2 regions of the Pseudobacillus sp. FSL P4-0506 genome follow, and region 2 is predicted to be linked to the other one. Evidence: predicted binding sites of a transcription regulator. Region 2 holds the regulator's gene; the other holds the start of a gene.
What was found. The regulator Rex, encoded in region 2, represses fermentation and respiration genes when NADH is low (regulators of the CRP and FNR family bind a similar motif). The targets are predictions, from matches to a motif close to TTGTGAAATATTTCACAA.
Positions count from the first base shown of each region.

Region 1: a site for Rex is predicted at 7,244-7,261, ahead of MKZ02_RS04040 (AtpZ/AtpI family protein). Genes of this name have one in related genera too.

Region 1 covers NZ_JBBOOI010000001.1:808,478-819,247, forward strand. Annotated here, with positions in the region: gene MKZ02_RS04000 (manganese efflux pump MntP) at 1-528, shown strand, start outside; gene MKZ02_RS04005 (low molecular weight protein arginine phosphatase) at 616-1,086, shown strand; gene MKZ02_RS04010 (methyl-accepting chemotaxis protein) at 1,073-2,365, shown strand; gene rpiB (ribose 5-phosphate isomerase B) at 2,443-2,883, shown strand; gene MKZ02_RS04020 (TIGR01440 family protein) at 2,900-3,475, shown strand; gene glyA (serine hydroxymethyltransferase) at 3,651-4,886, shown strand; gene upp (uracil phosphoribosyltransferase) at 5,085-5,714, shown strand; gene wecB (non-hydrolyzing UDP-N-acetylglucosamine 2-epimerase) at 5,736-6,875, shown strand; gene MKZ02_RS04040 (AtpZ/AtpI family protein) at 7,403-7,621, shown strand; gene MKZ02_RS04045 (ATP synthase subunit I) at 7,628-8,017, shown strand; gene atpB (F0F1 ATP synthase subunit A) at 8,024-8,749, shown strand; gene atpE (F0F1 ATP synthase subunit C) at 8,830-9,042, shown strand; gene MKZ02_RS04060 (F0F1 ATP synthase subunit B) at 9,329-9,844, shown strand; gene MKZ02_RS04065 (F0F1 ATP synthase subunit delta) at 9,844-10,383, shown strand; gene atpA (F0F1 ATP synthase subunit alpha) at 10,460-10,770, shown strand, end outside.
Region 2 covers NZ_JBBOOI010000001.1:89,329-100,098, reverse strand. Annotated here, with positions in the region: gene MKZ02_RS00435 (ABC-F family ATP-binding cassette domain-containing protein) at 1-1,101, opposite strand, end outside; gene MKZ02_RS00430 (redox-sensing transcriptional repressor Rex) at 1,293-1,952, shown strand; gene MKZ02_RS00425 (twin-arginine translocase TatA/TatE family subunit) at 2,002-2,178, shown strand; gene tatC (twin-arginine translocase subunit TatC) at 2,196-2,942, shown strand; gene MKZ02_RS00415 (YdiK family protein) at 3,010-3,210, opposite strand; gene MKZ02_RS00410 (CPBP family intramembrane glutamic endopeptidase) at 3,241-3,978, opposite strand; gene groES (co-chaperone GroES) at 4,323-4,610, shown strand; gene groL (chaperonin GroEL) at 4,665-6,293, shown strand; gene MKZ02_RS00395 (class I SAM-dependent methyltransferase) at 6,782-7,537, shown strand; gene MKZ02_RS00390 (heterocycloanthracin/sonorensin family bacteriocin) at 8,220-8,507, shown strand; gene MKZ02_RS00385 (putative thiazole-containing bacteriocin maturation protein) at 8,657-10,612, shown strand; gene MKZ02_RS00380 (TOMM precursor leader peptide-binding protein) at 10,609-10,770, shown strand, end outside.

The DNA.
Region 1 (10,770 bases), 720 kb from region 2:
GTTACTTTGAGTACACTGGCTTTAGCGTTAGGAATGGACGCTTTTTCAGCAAGCTTAGGAATAGGCATGGCGCCAATCAGGTTAAAGCGGATCTTTTATATTGGAATCATTATCGGCAGTTTTCATATTATTTTACCGCTTCTTGGCATAATAGCTGGCCGATTTGTTACAGATACATTTGGGACAATTGCTTCTCTTATTGGAGGCTTGCTGCTCATAATTGCTGGTACTCAAATGATTGTTGCTTTTTTTCAACAAAAAGAGGAAGAAAGGTCGGTTCCTTTCGGTTGGAGATTGATGGCATTCTCTTTGATCGTCAGTCTGGATAGCTTCTCGGTTGGCCTTACATTAGGGATTTATGGAGCAGAAGTTTTGCTTGTACTGCTTCTGTTCGGCGGCATTGCAGCTGGTTTAACTTGGAGCGGACTGTTGATTGGCAGAAAGGCGGGCAGTTGGCTTGGGGCTTACAGCGAAGCATTTGGCGGTTGCATTTTGCTGGCGTTTGGTTTTAAACTTCTTTTTCTTTAATTGGAAAAATATATAGAACTTTTTACCCTCTTTGATAAAAATCTTATATAATAAGAGGAGAAGAAAACAGCTGGAGGGTGAAAACGGTTGAACATATTGTTCGTATGTACAGGAAATACATGTAGAAGTCCGATGGCAGAAGCAATTATGAAGCATAAGAAGCAAGGATGGGATGTACGGTCTGCAGGGATTTATGCAGCAGCAGGTGACCGGGCAGCCAGGCATGCCATTCAAGTGTTACAGGAAAATAGCATTCCTATTCAACATCTGTCTCAAGGGATATCTAGAGAGATAGTCGATTGGGCGGATGTCATTTTTACTATGACAACCGGCCATAAACAGGCGGTTCTTTCTTCGTTTCCTCATTCTGCTGGCAAGCTATGGACATTGAAAGAGTTTGTCTATGGGGAGCAAGGAGATGTCGCTGACCCGTACGGGGGATCACTTGAAAATTATCGTCAAACTTATGTGGAATTGGATGAATTAATCACCGAGGCATTAAAAAAAATGCAAAGCCGGGCAGGAGACATTCCGGAGAGGGGTCATGATGAGATATAGAAGCGAAGCGAAATTTGGATTAAGAAAGAAACTTGTTTTTCTCGTCACAATTTTAGCTTTAATTACTTATACGACGAGCGGCTTTTTTATCTATTATATTTATCCTAATTATTTTTCTTGGATGAACGAAACTTTGTTCACGGTCACTACTTTACTGTTAGGTATTATTTGGTCGGGGATTCTTGCCTATGTAGCTGGGGGCTATTTTGTCCGGCCGTTGAAGAGATTAGAAGCAGCTACACTGGCAGCAGCGCAAGGCAATATCAAGGAGGATGTAGAACTTCCTGAAAGTGAAGATGAAATCCGTTCCCTTGGTATTGCTTTTAATCACATGCTTAGCAATTTGAGAAGCATGGTCCATAGCATTGATAATAATTTTTCTTTAACCAATGAAAGTGTTGTGCGCATATCGACAGAAGCAACCCGGGCTTCCGAAAGAGCCGAAGAAATTTTTCGGACGGTAGATGAGATTTCTGCTGGAGCTGAAAATTCAGCAGTGGCTATTCAGTCTACGGCAGAATCGATTGAAGATGTCACGCATCTCGCTGCTGAAGTGCAAACAAAGGCAAAGGATTCGGCCGCTCAAGCTGAAGAAATGGTAGAAGAGCTGAAGATCAATAAAGAGATTTTCCAATCGCTCATTTCGGGTATGGAACAATTATCTACAGAAAATGAACAGTCACTCGAGGCGGTTAAGAGGCTGGAGACAAATGCACGTAAAGTTGAACAGATTATTCAGCTCGTCGGTGACATTGCAGCTCAGACCAATCTTCTAGCGCTCAATGCTTCAATTGAAGCAGCGCGTGCTGGCGAACATGGAAAAGGGTTTGCCGTTGTAGCAGAAGAAGTCCGTAAATTGGCTGATGAGAGCGCAAAGGCTGTCAGTGGCATTTCAGAGCTGATCCAGCATATTCAGCAGGAAGTAGATCAAGTTGTCCAAAAGATTTCTTCACAAGTACAAACTGTCAATAAAGAGGTTCAAAAGGGGTCTAAAGCCAATTCTGCTATTGAACAGATGACTGGAAAGATCCATGAAGTAGCAGAGGCTGTACAAATTATTTCTCAGCTGGTGGACAGGCAGCTTGGCAGCATCCAAGATACATCCAACCAATCTGAGGAAGTAGCAGCAATCGCGGAGGAAACATCGGCTGGGGCTGTTGAAGTGACACAGGCTACAAAAGACCAAACCAAAGTGATGCATGATATTGAACAGGCTGCTCTTCAACTGAAAAAACAAGCGGAAGAATTAAAATCAACGATTACACAATTCCAGCTTTAGAGACATCGGGCTTTTCATTTGTCTCCTATTGTGACAAAATAGAAAAAAATTGATCAAGCCAAAAGGAGATTATCAACATGAAAATTGCCATTGCATCTGACCATGGTGGAGTAAACATTCGAAAAGAAATAAAAGATCTGATGGATGAGCTCGGCATTGAATATGAAGATTTTGGGTGTGAATGCAGTACATCTGTTGATTACCCAGATTATGCTGTTCCTGTAGCTGAAAAGGTAGCCAACGGGGAATTTGACCGTGGTATTTTAATATGCGGCACAGGTATTGGAATGAGTATTGCGGCTAACAAAGTGAAAGGGATTCGCTGCGCCCTCGTTCATGACGTCTTTAGTGCAAAGGCAACGAGAGAGCATAACAACAGCAATATGCTTGCTATGGGAGAGCGGGTCATTGGTCCGGGTCTTGCCCGGGAAATTGCGAAAGTATGGCTGACAACTGACTATGAAGGCGGCCGACATGAAAACCGTCTTAATAAAATTAAAGCGTATGAAGAAAAATAAACTGGAGGGATGAGCTTTGTTGCAGCTTAAAGAGTGGGAACAGCAGCTCGGTCGCCTGTTGCAAGAGTTTCAGCAACAGGCCGGTCTCCAAAAAGGACAGATAGTCGTCATTGGCTGTTCGACTTCCGAAATTGCCGGAGAAAAAATTGGAACAGCCGGCACGCTGGAGATTGCTGAAATGGTGTACCGACAATTGCAGGCATTTGCAGATGAATACGGACTGTATCTTGCTTTCCAATGTTGTGAACATTTAAATCGTGCGCTTGTAGTAGACCGCGAGCAAATTCAGCGACTGCAGCTTGAGGAAGTGGCAGTGGTGCCAGTTCGTCAGGCAGGGGGATCGATGGCTACCTACGCCTTTAATGAAAAGAAAGATAGCGCCGTCGTTGAATTTATTAAAGCTGATGCAGGCATAGATATTGGCGATACGTTTATTGGCATGCATTTGAAGCATGTCGCTGTCCCGTTGCGGACAAGTGTGAAAGAAGTAGGGCATGCGCATGTTACGATGGCCAGAACCCGGCCGAAGTTAATCGGAGGAGTCAGAGCGGTGTATAAAAAAACGAATGCCGACGAGAAGTGCTCTGGTTAATGTTAAGTTTTAGCTGGCTTTTAATAATAAAGTCGGCTTTTTTTTATAAAAAAGATCGGCTTTTATATTTATTTGATTTAAAACAAGCCAAAAACATGTTAGAATATAAATGAATTTTAAAAATTAGCAATACATAAAGACATATATCATTCTTAGAAATGGAAGGGGTTTGAAAATGAGTATCCTTAAAGAACAAGATACGGCTGTGTTTGAAGCCATTCAAGATGAATTAAAACGCCAGCAGTCTAAAATTGAATTAATCGCTTCTGAGAACTTTGTCAGCCAGGCAGTCATGGAAGCACAAGGTTCCGTGTTAACCAATAAATATGCGGAAGGCTATCCGGGCAAGCGTTATTACGGCGGCTGTGAGCATGTTGACGTTGTTGAGGATCTAGCTCGCGACCGGGCGAAAGAAATTTTCGGCGGCGATCACGTGAATGTGCAGCCTCACTCTGGCGCTCAGGCAAACATGGCTGTTTATTTCACTATCCTGGAGCACGGTGATACAGTTCTCGGAATGAACTTATCTCATGGTGGCCATTTAACACACGGCAGCCCGGTAAACTTCAGCGGTGTGCAATACAACTTCGTTGAATACGGAGTAAGCAAAGAAAACCAGCAAATTGATTATAACGATGTTCGCCAAAAGGCAATCGAACATAAGCCGAAGTTAATTGTAGCAGGAGCGAGCGCTTATCCGCGTGCGATCGACTTTGCTAAATTCCGTGAGATTGCAGATGAAGTAGGCGCTTATCTAATGGTTGACATGGCGCATATCGCCGGCCTTGTAGCAGCTGGACTTCATGAAAGCCCTGTTCCATACGCTGATTTTGTAACAACAACGACACACAAAACATTACGTGGCCCTCGCGGCGGTATGATTATTTGTAAAGAAGAATTTGCTAAGAAAATCGACAAGTCTATTTTCCCTGGTATCCAAGGTGGCCCGCTCATGCACGTCATTGCAGCGAAAGCTGTAGCTTTCGGAGAAGCGTTAGATGAGAGCTTCAAAACCTATGCACAGCAAATCATCGACAATGCCAAGCGTTTGGGAGAAGGCTTAGTAAAAGAAGGCATCAATCTCGTATCAGGCGGTACAGACAACCACTTGCTGCTTATCGATCTGCAAACTCTTGGCCTAACAGGTAAAGTAGCGGAAAAAGTATTGGATGACATCGGTATTACGGTTAATAAAAATACGATTCCATTTGATCCGGAAAGCCCATTTGTAACAAGTGGCATCCGTATCGGTACAGCAGCGGTCACTTCACGTGGCTTTGATCTAGAGGCAATGGACGAAGTAGCAGCTCTTATCGGAGCAGCACTTAAAAACCATGAAGATGAAGAAAAGCTTAAGGAATTAAGCCAGCGTGTAGCTGACTTAACAGCAAAATATCCTTTATACAGCTAAATGGCTCCGCCCGGGAAAGAAATGTATCATTCCCGGGCTTTTTATATTTTCCCATTTGTTCTTCTTCTGCTTTTTATGTAAAATTAGATGGAAGCTTGCTGAAAGAAGTGGAAGAATGGCTGCGTGTGCGGCTTATTTTTTTGCCGTCGGAAGCTTTTATGGCATAATTTGAGATATTAACATAAGGGAGCGATAATTTTGGGAAAAGTATATGTGTTCGATCACCCATTAATCCAGCATAAGTTAACGATTATTCGCGACAAAGAAACAGGAACGAAAGAATTCCGTGAATTAGTAGATGAAGTGGCTACGCTGATGGCTTTTGAAATTACACGGGACATGCCTCTTAAAGAAGTAGCCATTCAAACACCGGTATGTGAAGCGAATGCTAAAATTCTTGCTGGCAAAAAGCTAGGCATTGTTCCCATTCTCCGTGCTGGTATTGGCATGGTAGATGGAATTTTAAAATTAATTCCGGCTGCTAAAGTAGGCCATGTCGGGCTATATCGTGATCCGGAAACACTAAAGCCTGTTGAATATTATGTAAAGCTCCCAACGGATGTGGAAGAGCGTGATTTTATCGTAGTAGACCCAATGCTTGCTACAGGAGGATCAGCAGTAGAAGCGATCCATTCCTTGAAAAAGCGTGGAGCAAAGAATATTAAATTTATGTGCTTAGTGGCGGCTCCTGAAGGTGTAGAGGCTATCCAGGAAATCCATCCAGATGTTGATATTTACATTGCTGCCTTGGATGAAAAGCTGAATGAAAAAGGCTACATTGTACCAGGATTGGGAGATGCAGGCGATCGCCTGTTTGGAACAAAATAATTAGAAGTAGGTGCAAAGAAGATGAACCGCCCGATTAAAGTAATGACCATTTTTGGAACGCGCCCTGAAGCGATTAAAATGGCTCCGCTCGTTCTGGAATTGCAGAAATATCCTGAGCAGTTTGAATCTATTGTCACTGTAACGGCGCAGCATCGGCAAATGCTCGATCAGGTGCTTGAGATCTTTAACATCACTCCAGACTACGATTTAAATATTATGAAGGATCGTCAGACACTTATTGATGTAACGACGCGTGGATTGGAAGGGCTTGACGGAATAATGAAAGAAGTTAAGCCAGATATTGTGCTCGTACACGGAGATACAACGACTACATTTGTTGCAAGTCTCGCTGCTTTCTATAATCAAATTGCCGTTGGCCATGTTGAAGCAGGATTGCGCACATGGAATAAATACTCTCCGTTTCCGGAGGAGATGAACCGTCAATTAACAGGAGTCATGGCTGATCTTCATTTCTCACCTACAGATGAAGCGGAAGAGAACTTACTTAATGAAGGAAAAAAAGCAGAAACCATCTTTGTAACAGGCAACACAGCCATTGATGCGCTAAAAACAACAGTGAAAGAGAGCTACAGCAATGAAGTGCTGGATAAGCTTGGCAGCGATCGCCTTGTCTTAATGACTGCTCACCGCCGTGAAAATCTTGGTGAGCCGATGCGCAGCATGTTCCGTGCAATCAAGCGACTCGTTGAAGAAAACGACGATATTCAAGTGGTCTACCCGATGCATATGAATCCGGTCGTCCGTGAAATTGCTGGTGAAATTCTCGGCAATGATCCGCGCATCCATCTTATCGAACCGCTTGACGTAATCGACTTCCATAACTTTGCGGCGAGAGCACACTTGATTTTAACTGACTCTGGCGGCGTGCAGGAAGAAGCGCCTTCTCTTGGTGTGCCTGTTCTTGTCCTTCGCGATACCACTGAACGTCCAGAAGGAATTAAAGCCGGTACATTAAAGCTTGCCGGTGTAGATGAAGAAGCCATTTATCGGATGGCGACTGAATTGCTGAACGATCAGGCTGAATATGAGAGAATGTCTAAGGCCTCCAATCCATATGGAGATGGGGAAGCTTCCCGTCGCATTTGCGAAGCGATCCTTTATCATTTTAAAGCAACGGATCAAAAGCCGGACCGTTTTTAAAGAGGCTCTGTTAAAGGTCTATGTTGATTGAAGCGAAAGTCGCAAAGGCTCCTCCATCTTACATTCGTATAGTTTCATCATGTGGGGGAGGGGAGCCAGTAGAAGACGAGTGCAAATCAACGCTTATCATTAACAGAAACTTAAATAAAAAAAGGAACTGCCCTGACAGTTCCTTTTTTTATTTAATGGCCAATCGGCAGATCTTTGGTAGACTTGAGGATTGGCAATGGAGAATAAGCCGAAATCAAATGAACTTCCGAGGGAAAGAAAAGAAATTTTTATTCAGAAAAGGGTATGTTTTTACAATTATTTTTTACTTATCACCTGTGATAAGTAATTCTTATGGAAAGATTTAAATTTTGATCAATTTGTGAAATGTAACATACAATTTTTGAGGTTTTTTTTAGTATGCGTTGACATTAAAATACCCCTATTGTATGCTTACAAAGGGAAAAGAGCAAATACTATGAACTGAGCGTAAACGCTTTTTTTTTAGGTAGAACCCACGGTGGGCAGGAGTGTTTTACATGAAGAGCCGTAAAAGTGCGTTTAAGGCGATGAGTTTGTACAGTGCAGTTTTGGCACAGTTGACAGGATCTATTCTCATCGGGATTTTTGCCGGACGCTGGCTTGATGAAAAATGGAAAACTGAACCACTTTTTTTAATCATCGGACTGCTCTTAGGATTAACTGCGGGCGTTTTTTCTATGCTTAAGACGGTTAACCACTTCAATTCGGAGGATTAATAAATTATGGGGGAACTCCAGCACTCACTTTCCAGACATCGAAAGTATTTATTATATTTGCTCGCCATCTTTGTTTTCTGCTGGGGAATTATGCCTTACAAGGCGATTTTCGGCGGCCTCATTCTTGGAACAGCTTTTAGCTTGTTCAACCACTGGTTAATGTTGAAGCGGATGCAACGTTTCAACACCGCACTTGAGCGCGGCAATAAAGTCCAATCGCTAGGCACGATGTCACGAATGGCATCCGCTGGCGCAGCTGCTCTCATTGCCCTTCGTTATCCGGATCATTTCAACATTATCAGTACAGTTTTGGGATTAATGGCATCCTATATTGTCATTATGATAGATTTTTTTATTCATTTTCTAATAAAAAGAAAAACCGGGGAAGAGAGGTGAAAACAGTTGCATCACGAAAATCCATTATATCATTGGGAAGTATTTGACGGTTTTACTTTAACTTTCAACTTAGCCAACGTATTAATGATCACTGTTGCCAGTGCAATCGTTTTCTTAATTGCAGTTATTTCCACAAGAAAACTGGCAATGAAGCCTACCGGGCTGCAGAACTTTTTTGAGTGGATCATGGACTTTGTGAAAGGGATCGTCAAGAGTAACATGGACTGGAAAACGGGAGGACGTTTCCATGTTCTTGGAATTACACTGCTTATGTACATTGCAGTTTCCAACTTTCTTGGTCTTCCATTTTCAGTGGTAAAAGATGGCGTGCTCTGGTGGAAATCTCCAACAGCAGACCCGGTGATCACTCTAACATTAGCAGTTATGGTTGTCGCTCTGTCACATTATTATGGAATTAAAATGAAGGGCTTTACAGAGTATGGAAAGGATTACTTCCGTCCAATGGGATTCTTATTCCCGTTGAAAATTGTAGAGGAGTTTGCTAATACGCTGACTCTTGGCCTTCGACTTTATGGAAACATCTTTGCTGGTGAAATCCTTCTTGGATTGCTAGCAGGAAGCCTTGCTACAGGAGTGGGCGGACATTTAGCTGCCATCCTTCCAACATTAGCATGGCAAGGATTCTCCGTCTTTGTCGGTGGAATCCAGGCATTTATCTTCACCATGTTAACAATGGTTTATATTGCTCACAAAGTGAGCAGCGACCATTAAAATATACCCAGTTCATCTAATGAACAAACCTATTTTTAAACAAATACATTATTTATACATTTAAAGGAGGAAATTTTAAAATGGGTCTTTTAGCAGCAGCAATCGCAATCGGTTTAGCCGCACTTGGTGCAGGTATCGGTAACGGTCTTATCGTATCTAGAACAGTTGAAGGTATCGCTCGTCAACCAGAAGCTCGCGGTATGCTTCAAACAACAATGTTCATCGGGGTAGCGTTAGTAGAGGCGATTCCTATCATCGCTGTAGTTATCGCGTTCATGGTTCAAGGTCAGTAAGAAAAGCGGAAGCGCCTGTCCAGCCGCGACAAGCATAAGGCGATTTGGCAGAATGGCGCTTTTCAGCCATGCAGCCGAATTGACTTGTGATCTCGAGCGGCTAGGCGCTACAGCTGGACAAGGTAAACATATTAAGGGATTTTTGTTCCAATGGCGAAGATCATTCCAAGCGAACCTTCGCCATTGCTTTATGTTCGAAGTGTAACAAGCAGTTCCATTCTTTTTATACAGACCTTTTCCTCAAGAAGGGGAGGGGGGGGAAACTCTTGAAAGGAGTGAAGTGGGCGTGTTAGCAAACGCATTCGTACTTGGATCGTCAGCCGGCTTTAACGGCGGGGACATTTTGTTCCAATTGATCATGTTTATTATTTTACTAGCGCTGATTAAAAAGTTTGCCTGGGGACCTTTAATGGGAATCATGCAACAGCGTGAAGATCATATTGCATCAGAAATTGACGCGGCAGAAAAAAGCCGGGTTGAAGCAAATAAATTATTAGAAGAAACTCGAGCAGAATTAAAAGCATCTCGCCAGCAAGCTCAAGAAATCATTGAGAATGCCAAGAAAGTGGGCGACAGTCAAAAAGCAGAAATCATTGCGGCTGCTCGTGCAGAAGCCGAGCGCTTAAAAGAGTCTGCTAAGATGGAAATTGAGCAGCAGACTGAACAAGCAATGGCATCTCTTCGTGAGCAAGTAGCCTCTTTATCTGTATTGATTGCTTCTAAAGTAATTGAAAAAGATTTAAGTGTAGCAGATCAAGAAAAACTGATTAACGAGTATATCCAAGAGGCAGGGGAAAAGTGATGAGTGATTCCGTAGTGGCAAAACGCTATGCGCTGGCTCTTTTCAAAATTGCCAAAGAACATCAGCAACTTCAGCAGATCGGAGAAGAGCTGCAGGTAGTGAAAGCCGTTTTTCAGGAAAACAAAAACTTGCTTCCTCTACTTGACTCTCCGAAGCTAACAATTGAAGAAAAACAAGCACTGATAAAGAATGCTTTTTCAGAGGCTTCTACTTATGTGACTAACATATTAATGCTTTTAATCTCGCGTCATCGTGAAGGAGATATTATTGCCGTAGTTGATGCGTATACGAATCTAGCTCATGAAGAGCAAGGTCTCGCTGAAGCAACTGTTGAGTCTGTACGTCCTTTAACAGACGAAGAGACGAAGCAAATTTCCACTCAATTTGCCAAGAAAGTGGGCAAACAAGCTCTGGAAATTACGAATATCATCAATCCGCAGTTACTTGGCGGCTTAAAGGTGCGCATTGGCAACCGTATTTTTGATGGTAGCCTGCGTGGGAAATTAGATCGGCTTGAAAAACAATTAATAGCAAAATAACGAATGAAAAGCAAAATATCTGTATTTTGTTTCTTGTTCGAATACAACTACTACAATTATATGAGGGGTGAAATTCATGAGCATCAAAGCTGAAGAAATCAGTGCGCTGATTAAAAAGCAGATTGAGAACTTCCAGTCAGACATTACAGTAAACGATGTCGGTACAATTATTCACGTAGGTGATGGTATCGCTCGTGCTCATGGCCTCGACAATGTCATGGCTGGAGAACTGCTTGAGTTCTCAAACGGTGTCATGGGTATGGCACAAAACTTAGAGGAAAACAACGTAGGTATTATCATCCTTGGACCTTACACAGATATTCGTGAAGGTGATGAAGTACGTCGCACAGGCCGCATCATGGAAGTCCCTGTTGGGGAAGAATTAAT
Region 2 (10,770 bases):
AGCACCGTTTGGTCCGACGAGTGCCGTGCTCTCTTCACGTTGTATATACAGATTGAGATTTTGGGCAACTCTTTCTTCATCATAACCAATAGCAAGATTGTTTACTTTTAACACTTCATTGCCGCTCTGTTTTTCAATTTGAAACATGATATTGGCCGATTTTTCATCGCCATCCGGACGTTCCATCCGTTCCATCCGTTCAAGCTGCTTGCGGCGGCTTTGGGCTCTTTTTGTTGTCGAAGCCCGGGCAATATTGCGCTGGATGAAGTCTTCCAGCTTCGCTACCTGCTCCTGTTGCTTTTCAAACAGCTTCATATCTTTTTCGTATTGTTCGGCCTTCTGTTCTAAATAGTTACTGTAATTCCCATGAAATTTTTTAATGTGCTGCCGAGAGATTTCGTATACTTGGTTTACAACTTTATCAAGGAAGTAACGGTCATGGGACACGATCAAAATAGCGCCGTTGTAGCCCTGCAAATATTGTTCCAGCCAGGAAAGTGTATCAATGTCTAAATGGTTCGTCGGCTCGTCCAAAATAAGAATGTCGGGTTTTGTCAATAATAGCTTTCCCAGTGCGAGCCTCGTTTTTTGGCCGCCACTTAAAGTAGAGATTTTCGTTTCATAGTCAAAATCATGAAAGTTCAAGCCATGCAAAACCGAACGGATATCTGCTTCGAACTGATAGCCGCCGGACTCTTTAAATTCATTTTGCAGCAAATCATATTCCTTGGTGACTCTTTCATATTGGCTGGCATCTCCGTAAACAGCGGGATCCGCCATTCGCTCTTCCAGATGCCGCAGCTGCTTTTCCATGCTGCGCAAATGCGAGAAGACGGAAAGCATTTCATCCATGATTGATAAATCAGATTCCAGCCCGGTGTTTTGAGCAAGATAGCCGATTGTCGCATCTTTCGGCTTTAAGATATTTCCGGAATCATAAGAGAGGATACCGGCGATTATTTTTAAAAGAGTGGATTTTCCTGCTCCGTTTCTACCAACTAGAGCGATCCGGTCTCTTGTTTGTACTTCAAGTTTAATATTCGACAAAATGAGCTCTGCGCCGAAGTATTTTGTAAGCTGTTGTACTTGCAGTAAAATCATTCTTCTCACCTCAGTTTTCTACTTATTAGTGTAGCTGATTCTATAGGCCTGGGCAATTCTCTTTCACCCTTTCTGGGCGATAGAAAGGAAATAAAGTTGAAAGACAAGCCGTGCAAAATATTGTATGATGGAAGGAGTGATTGAATCGAAAGGTTATCAGTTTGGAAACAGCAAGCGCTGGGGGTATAAATATGAACCATGATCCATTAAGGATTCCGCAGGCGACGGCCAAGCGTCTGCCATTGTATTACAGATTTATCCAAAACTTGCATTCTTCTGGCAAGCAGCGGGTCTCATCGGCAGAATTAAGCGAAGCAGTAAAAGTAGATTCGGCGACGATTCGCCGCGATTTTTCTTATTTTGGAGCACTTGGTAAGAAGGGATACGGCTATAATGTCAGCTATTTATTGTCGTTCTTTCGCAAAACACTTGATCAAGATGAAATAACAAATGTAGCTCTTATTGGGGTAGGAAATTTAGGAACCGCTTTTTTGAATTATAACTTTATGAAGAATAACAATACGAAAATACAAATAGCCTTCGATGTAGATGAGGGAAAAGTAGGCAAGACGATTGGGGATGTTCCAATTTATCATCTGGATAATCTGGAAGAGAAACTACAATCAAAGGAGGTACCAGTAGCTATTTTGACGGTTCCTTCTACTGTGGCCCAAGGCATTACAGACCGTCTTGTGGAATGCAATATTAAAGGCATCTTGAATTTCACACCTGCGAGACTGAACGTTCCTCCAATGATTCGAGTGCATCACATTGATCTGGCTGTTGAACTGCAATCGTTAGTTTATTTTTTAAAGAATTATCCGGATGTCTCGGAAGAAAAGTCGGAATAGAATTATGCCGAAAAATCGGTTATGATGGAGGAAAGGAGGTGCTGCATAAATGGGATTAAGTGTAGGCAGTATTATATTGATTGCTGGAGCAGCAATATTAATCTTCGGACCGAAAAAACTCCCTGAGCTTGGACGCGCGGCAGGCGACACGTTGAAAGAATTTAAGAATGCCACGAAAGGGCTGGCGGACGACGATAAACCAGAGGATAAGAAGGATCCTCAGTAAGGTTAGGATGAATGACAATGAGTCGACAAGACATGACAATATATGAACACATTGGCGAGTTGCGGAAACGGCTCATTATAGTAATCGCTTTCTTATTCCTCACTATGATTGCCGGTTTGTTTCTGGCTGAGCCGATTATCCGCTATTTGCAGCATGCGGACGAAGCGCAGGAATTAACAATGAACGCTTTCCGTGTGACAGATCCTATAAAGATTTATTTTCAAATGGCTTTTGTCATCGCTTTTGTATTGACTAGCCCTATGATTCTTTATCAGTTGTGGGCATTCGTAAGCCCAGGACTGCTTGAGAAAGAGAGAAAGGTAACGCTTAGCTACATCCCGTTATCCTTGCTGCTATTTCTCGCCGGAATTGCTTTTTCTTATTTTATTTTATTTCCGTATATCATTCATTTCATGATGAAGTTATCCGGAAACTTGCAAATTGAGCAGGTTATTGGCATTAACGAGTATTTTCAATTCTTATTTCAAATTACACTTCCATTCGGCATCTTGTTTCAGCTGCCGGTTGTTACAATGTTTTTGACAAGGCTGGGGATTATTACACCTATGTTTCTTGCGCAAATTCGCCGCTATGCTTACTTTGTTCTGCTAGTGGTAGCAGGGCTTATTACGCCGCCGGATGTGATATCACAGATTATCGTGATGATTCCATTAGTTATTCTTTATGAGATCAGCATTTGGATCTCAAAGATTAGCTATAAAAAAACATTGCAGGCCGAACTGGAAGCGGAAAATGCAGAATAAAATAAGGCTGTCCAAAAAAAGAGCCGAACTTCCGCAAGAGCGAAAGTCAGCCTTTTAGAGAACAGCCTTATTTTTTTTCGTTGCTTTTCAAGCGCCAATACATAAAGAGCAGGCGAATGCCGGAACCAATATCCATCGTTGCCAGCAAGATGAGCAAGTAAGTGAAAAAGCCAAAGCCCCCCGTGTTGACATCTTGAATGGCTAAATAAGTAAAGAACGCGCCGAGAATAAGATAAAAAATCCCGGTCGTTAACGGTGATTGTTTCATTAAATTCCTCCAAATTTTAAAGCTATAAGCCTAAAAAAGCCAAGTAATAAAGCTTTGTATTTTTTCCGTTTCTTTCATCATCCGCTCTAATTCATCCGCATAAAAATATTGCACGACAATGACCAAGGAATTCATAGCCACATGGGCGAATATAGGAACAAGCAGTCTTTTTGTTTTTACATATAGAAAAGCAAACGTGAATCCCATCGATGAGTACAGAATGACATGTTCAGGTTCAGCATGAGCAAGGGCAAAAATAACGGAGCTGATCAAAGCGGATAGCCAGAAAGGAAACTTCTCATACAAGCTTCCAAAAATAATCTTTCTAAAAACGATTTCCTCTAAAATCGGACCGAAAATGGCAGTGGCAACCATCATCAATGGGACAAGCTCAATAATATGAATAATCGTTTCTGTGTTTTCGGACCCCATGTTAATTCCTAAAGCCGTTTCGATAGCGACGGCAATTCGCTGGCCAAACAAGGCGAGAAAGATGCCCGCCACTGCCCAAAAGATGGAAGGTCCCACCGGCAGTGGAGTCATCCGTTCAAGACGGCTGTTTCTGGTATCTTTCCGAAGGAGAAGCAATACAATAATCAGGGTGACCATGAAGCTGAACACCAGCCAATAGCCGGGAATAAGATTTTTCAGCGTTTGCGGATCACCTCCAAGGGCAAGCCCTGCTTTAAATAAAAGCAGAGGAGCAACCAGCCCCAACAGCTGCATTAAAATATAAGCGATTAAAATATAACCATACGTCTTCTTCAAATGAAAAGAGCTCCTTTATTTTAAGAGTGGAAGCGCCTGTTCAGCCGCACAGCTGGAACTTTGAGCGACTGGGCGCTGGAATAGATAATCATACAAGCATAGGGAAAGCCTGAGAAGCTGAAATCTAATAGTACTTAAAGAGTATTTTACTAATAAACAGACGATCATTCAAACGGAAGGGATTGTCACTATTTTCTCCCATTTAAAAAATGATTTGTAAAAAAAATTACTTCTCCCTTGCAAAAAAAAATCATTTTATTTATTATATTAATTGGGTTAGCACTCTTCATATGAGAGTGCTAATAAATAAAAACATTACATATATTCCAAGGAGGTTGTTTCACTTGTTAAAACCACTAGGTGATCGCGTAGTAATTGAGCTGGTTGAATCAGAGGAAAAAACAGCCAGTGGCATTGTATTGCCAGATTCAGCGAAAGAAAAACCACAAGAAGGGAAAATTGTGGCAGTCGGCAACGGACGTGTACTTGAAAGCGGAGAAAGAGTAGCGCTTGAAGTAGCTGTTGGCGACCGTATCATCTTCTCTAAATATGCTGGTACAGAGGTGAAATACGAAGGCAAAGAATTATTAATCCTTCGTGAAAGCGACATCCTTGCTGTAACAGGTGAATAATTAACAAATACTTATCTATTTTAAATAACTTAAATAATCAGGGAGGTTTTTCATATGGCTAAAGAGATTAAATTTAGCGAAGAAGCACGCCGCGCAATGCTTCGCGGGGTAGATCAGCTGGCGGATGCCGTAAAAGTAACTCTTGGACCTAAAGGACGCAACGTGGTTCTTGAGAAAAAATTTGGTTCACCGCTTATCACAAATGATGGTGTGACAATCGCGAAAGAAATCGAACTGGAAGATGCATTCGAAAACATGGGTGCGAAGCTTGTTGCTGAAGTAGCAAGCAAAACAAACGACGTAGCTGGTGACGGTACAACTACGGCGACAGTTCTTGCGCAAGCAATGATCAGCGAAGGCTTGAAAAACGTAACAGCAGGCGCAAACCCTGTTGGCGTGCGTAAAGGAATGGACCTTGCTGTTCAAACAGCTGTGGAAGCATTAAAAGAAATCTCTAAGCCAATCGAGGGCAAAGAGTCTATCGCACAAGTTGCAGCGATTTCATCTGCTGATGAAGAAGTTGGCCAATTGATTGCTGAAGCGATGGAGCGCGTTGGCAACGACGGCGTTATCACAATCGAAGAATCAAAAGGATTCACTACAGAGCTTGACGTAGTAGAAGGTATGCAATTCGACCGCGGCTACGCTTCTCCATATATGGTAACAGATTCTGATAAAATGGAAGCTGTTCTTGAAAATCCATATATCTTAATCACAGATAAGAAGATTGCAAGCATTCAAGAAGTACTTCCTGTACTTGAGCAAGTAGTTCAACAAAGCAGACCGCTTTTAATCATCGCTGAAGACGTAGAAGGCGAAGCTTTGGCTACACTCGTAGTGAACAAACTTCGTGGTACATTCAACGCTGTAGCGGTAAAAGCACCTGGATTCGGCGATCGCCGTAAAGCAATGCTTGAAGATATCGCTGTATTAACTGGCGGTGAAGTGATCACTGAAGATTTAGGTCTAGATCTTAAATCTGCAAATATCACTCAACTTGGACGCGCAGCAAAAGTAGTTGTTTCTAAAGAAAACACAACGATCGTTGAAGGAGCAGGAGACTCTGCCCAAATCGAAGCCCGCGTCAACCAAATCCGCGTTCAATTAGACGAAACAACGTCTGAATTCGACCGCGAAAAATTACAAGAGCGCTTAGCAAAATTAGCTGGCGGCGTAGCTGTGATCAAAGTGGGAGCAGCGACAGAAACAGAACTAAAAGAACGCAAACTTCGCATTGAAGACGCATTGAACGCTACTCGTGCAGCTGTTGAAGAAGGAATCGTTTCTGGTGGTGGTACAGCACTTGTAAACGTATATAACAAAGTAGCTGCATTGGAAACAGAAGGCGATGTAGCAACTGGTGTGAAAATCGTTCTTCGCGCGCTTGAAGAGCCAATCCGCCAAATTGCCTTCAACGCAGGCCTTGAAGGATCTGTCGTTGTCGATCGCTTAAAACGCGAAGAAGTAGGCATCGGCTTCAACGCAGCAACTGGCGAGTGGGTAAACATGATCGACACTGGTATTGTTGACCCTACGAAAGTAACTCGCTATGCGCTTCAAAACGCAGCATCTGTTGCTTCTATGTTCTTAACAACTGAAGCAGTCGTTGCTGACAAGCCAGAAGAAAACGCTGGTGGCGGCATGGGTATGCCGGACATGGGCGGCATGGGCGGCATGATGTAATAAGCCGCTTCATCCCTTGAGAGTTAAGGGTGTTATGTAAGATGAGAGTGGAATGCTAACATTTTGCTAACATAAAGGTTTTTAATAGAGGCTTCTCATGAGTTCGCTGAACTTATGGGGGGCTTCTTTTTTATTTCTTGCGTGGCGTGGAGATAGAAATTTTCGCGATGTGATCATCCGAGTGACCAAGCCTGTCCACCATTTGCTCGAGCCCTGCCCTTGTATTATATATGCCGGTTAAGAAGTAAAGAGGAAGCTCATTTTAAAGATGAGGATTAAAAGGCAGCAAATCTAGTTTGTGAATGGATAAACAGGGGCATTAATGAAGAAAGGAACTGCGTTTGCAGTTCCTTTTGTTATATCGCTATCGGGCAAATTAGTTAAGGAAGAAATATGCTAAAATACCTTGAAAAGAGTAGGTGATTTTATGAAATATACTATTTCGTCTCTATTTCTATACATCATCTCGCGGGGAAGAAGGTAGTGCTGTGAAAACAACAGGAATTTTTACCGACAAGGCCGATATATATGCGAAATATCGCCCTAGTTACCCTAATGAATATATTGATTATTTGTTTTCAGCTAGCCAGCTGAACCATGAGCGGATTGTGGCCGATATTGGCTCAGGTACCGGGATATTTAGCCGCCAGCTGCTGGAAAGAGGTTTAAATGTGATTGGAGTGGAGCCAAATGATGAAATGAGAAAGATGGCTGAGCAATCGTTAAAACGATATTCTCGTTTTAGATCAATAAAAGCAACTGCTGAACATACAACTGTGAAAGGGAGGAGTGTGGATTTAGTAACTGTTGCCCAGGCATTTCATTGGTTTGATAAAAAAGCATTCAAAATCGAATGTCAACGGATTTTAAAACAAAAGGCAAAGGTGGCTCTTGTTTGGAATAGCAGAGATTTAACTAACCCCATTATTAAAGAAAATGCGGAAATTTGCCAAAAGACCTGTTCAAATTTCAAAGGATTTAGCGGTGGCATAGAGGAAACTCCAGAAGTGTTTAATCGCTTTTTTAAGGATGGAAAGTATGAGTTCAAAAAGTATCAAAATGATGTATTTTTTGATTATGAAGGTTTTGTGGGAAGGAATTTATCAGCCTCCTATGCGCCGAAAAAAAATGACGAAGAGTATAAAAGGTTTGTTTTTCTCCTGTCAGAGTTATTCGAAAAATACAGCAAGAATGGAAAAATTGTTCTCCAAAACATAACGCAAAGCTATCTAGGCGGTGTTTAAACAACCAAACATAAAGGGGATTTAATTGAAGTTCCTAGGTTAAACCATTTTTCTATTTAGACTCACTGCAAAACAATTATAAGTAGTGTGGATTGTCCACACTCAGTCGGACAACTTTCTTAAGGGACGACCGTTTATATTCAATCGGGCTTGCATCGCCTCGTTTCGATCGCTTTTCTTAATTGCAGGTGGCCATCATTTCTAGCAAATATAAATGGGTTGTCTAAGATTTAGGAATCAGCCAATAGTTTACGTAAAAGGATAGAAGCAGGAGAATAGAAAGATTATATTTTTATGTGTTTTCAAGGCTCCCAGCTACTTTGGCTGGGGGCCTTTTTCTGTTATATTTGATTGCTGATTTTCACTGCAGGCGAACGCTTTTCCCGCTGAAGCCGCAGCCTTATTAAACAAGGGTTCCGGAAAAATGGTGATTCGTAAGTTAACTTTAATCTGGATCAATGGGAGCCAGCTATTTCATTCGATGAACAAAATTTGTCGGTTTTACCCTTTCTATAAAATTAGGCTTCTGTATTAGTAACGATACCCATGTATTTTACATAATTTGTTGATGAGTGCTCGAAATACTAAATGCATCCATCCAGTATACAGTTCTTTTGCGATTTAACTCGGCTATTCCTGTTTCAAGTTTTTGGCACCTATTTAAATTTTGTTTGAGGAGGAAATGAAAATGAATGATTTCCAAAGTGAACTTCAAAGCTTGAATGTTGGTGATTTCCAAGCGACGCAGGCAATCCCTTGGGATCAAAATCAGTACTATACGGACCAAGATCGACAATTGGGTAGTTTTGGCCGATGCTCTAGTTGTTTTAGATGTTCTAGCTGTTTTAGATGCTTCAGCTGTTTTAGCTGTTTTAACTGCTTTAATTGCTTTAACTGTTTTAGATGCTTTAACTGCTTTAGTTGTTCTCGTTGCTCATCTTGCTCCAGATGTAGCGGCTGGGGAAGTTAATCGTTTAGTTTTTCCTTTGAGAAAGTCCCCTGTATTGTTGCAGGGGACTTTCAATATAGGATAAGACATAACGGACAAATTGCTGTACATACGATGATAGTGGCAGTGATAATGAACAACTATGCTCATAAGGGGTAAGGAGGATAGAGATGGCAAATTTGAACCCTTCTATGCGTCTGAAAGTAAAAAGGGACACGTTTTATCTCCCTGAACCAAATAGAGGTGTGTATTTTCGAAACAACTTAAGTTCCTTCCGTATCGAAGGTAGTGGGATCGATCAATGGGTTGAAAAATTGTTGCCGATGTTCAATGGGGAGTATACGTTAGGACAGTTGACTAACGAATTGCCTGGCCCCTACCGGGATCGAGTATATGAAATTGCAGAAGTACTGTATGAAAATGAGTATGTTTGTGATGTAAGCCAGGACCTTCCGCATCAATTGTCGGATGATCATCTTAAAAGGTATGCATCTCAAATTGAATTTGTGGACAATTTAGTTGGTTCTGGGGCAGCCCGTTTTCAAGTTTTTCGTCAGGCCAAGGTGCTGGCAGTTGGCTCTGGTCCTATTTTAAATTCATTGGTTTCTTCTTTGATTGAATCGGGTTTGACTAAGATCCAAGTGCTAATCACAGACGAGGTGTCCACCAACAGACAGAGGCTAAAGGAACTCGTGGAACATGCGCGAAAAAAAGACCCAGCGGTTGACTTAAAGGAGGTTCCGCAAAAGAAGGAGAGTTGGCAAGAAATAGTGAAGCCTTTTGATTCCATTTTGTATGTGAGTCAGGAGGGAGAAGTAGAGGAACTTAGACATCTTCATAAAGTTTGCAGGGAAGAGAAGAAAATGTTTCTCCCTGCCATATGCCTGCAGCAGGTAGGTTTAGCAGGGCCATTAGTACATCCGGATTCCGAGGGATGTTGGGAGTCAGCCTGGCGTCGTTTACACCATTCTGTCTTATTCAAGGATAAGCAATTCCCTTCCTTCTCTGCCATCCCGGGATCGTTGTTAGCTAATGTGGTCGTATTTGAACTGTTTAAAGAGATTACAGGAGTTACAGGATTGGAACAGAATAATAGGATTTTTCTTCTGAATTTGGATACATTGGAGGGAAACTGGCATCCGTTTCTGCCTCATCCACTTATAACGAGCGATATATTCGCTGAATGGGTTGAAGATATTGAAAACCGACTCCAGACAGGTTTGGAGAAAGTTGAGCCAGGTAAATTACTTCTTTATTTTAACCAGTTGACATCAGAGGAATCGGGAATCTTCCATATGTGGGAGGAGGGAGATTTAAAGCAGCTTCCGTTAGCTCAGTGTCGTGTTCAGGTAGTCGACCCGCTGTCAGAGGGACCAGCAGAGTTGATGCAAGACATCGTCTGTTCGGGTTTGACTCATGAAGAGGCGCGAAGAGAAGCAGGACTAACTGGGATTGAAGCGTATGTGTCGCGAATGGTCGGTTTGGCCGTGAAGACTCTGCCGCTAAATAAACATGTTGATGGAGTTTTAGTAGCATCTGAGGAAATTGTCGGGGTTGGAGCTGGTGAATCGTTTGTGGAAGGTGTAGGCCGCGGGTTACAGAAGTGTTTGGCTGAGGAGCTTAACAAGCAACAACTTAATCAGAAGTATGCTGTCTCTCCAGTACATTTAAGTTTTATAGAAGATGAAAGATGCCGGTTCTATTTAGAGGCATTGACTACAATGCAGGGAGCACCCGTTATCGGAGCAGGGAAGGAAGTATCCGGTTTTCCTGTAGTATGGGTAGGTACGAAAGATGGATGGTATGGGCGTGCAGATTTAAATATAACTATGGCGTTACGGGGGGCATTACAGCAGGCACTTATCAGAGTGCAAAACAAATCGGATTCCTCTAATGAACTAGCCTGTGAAGTAACGTCCGTATTTTTGGAAGAAAAAACGCCAGTTAGTCTTAGTATCCCTGCGTGTGAAGAGAGGATACAAGCCGACATCCTACAAGGAGCCATGGAAACATTGAAACGGAATGGAAAACGGGTCCTAGTATTCGAATTAGGGCTTGAATCTGTTTTTAAAGAGCAACTAGACGGAGTGTTTGGTGTTTTGCTGAGAGAGGAGGAGTCACAATGAGTTCCTTCATATTGATTGTCGGGGAAGGGATGTTGGCGGAACTCGTAAGTGATGAACTGTTAGCACACCACCAAGTTATTCGCAAGTCCAATTTAGAGGAAGAAGTTCCGGAAAATATGGATTTGGCCCTTTTTTTGGATGATGGTTGGGAACCCTCT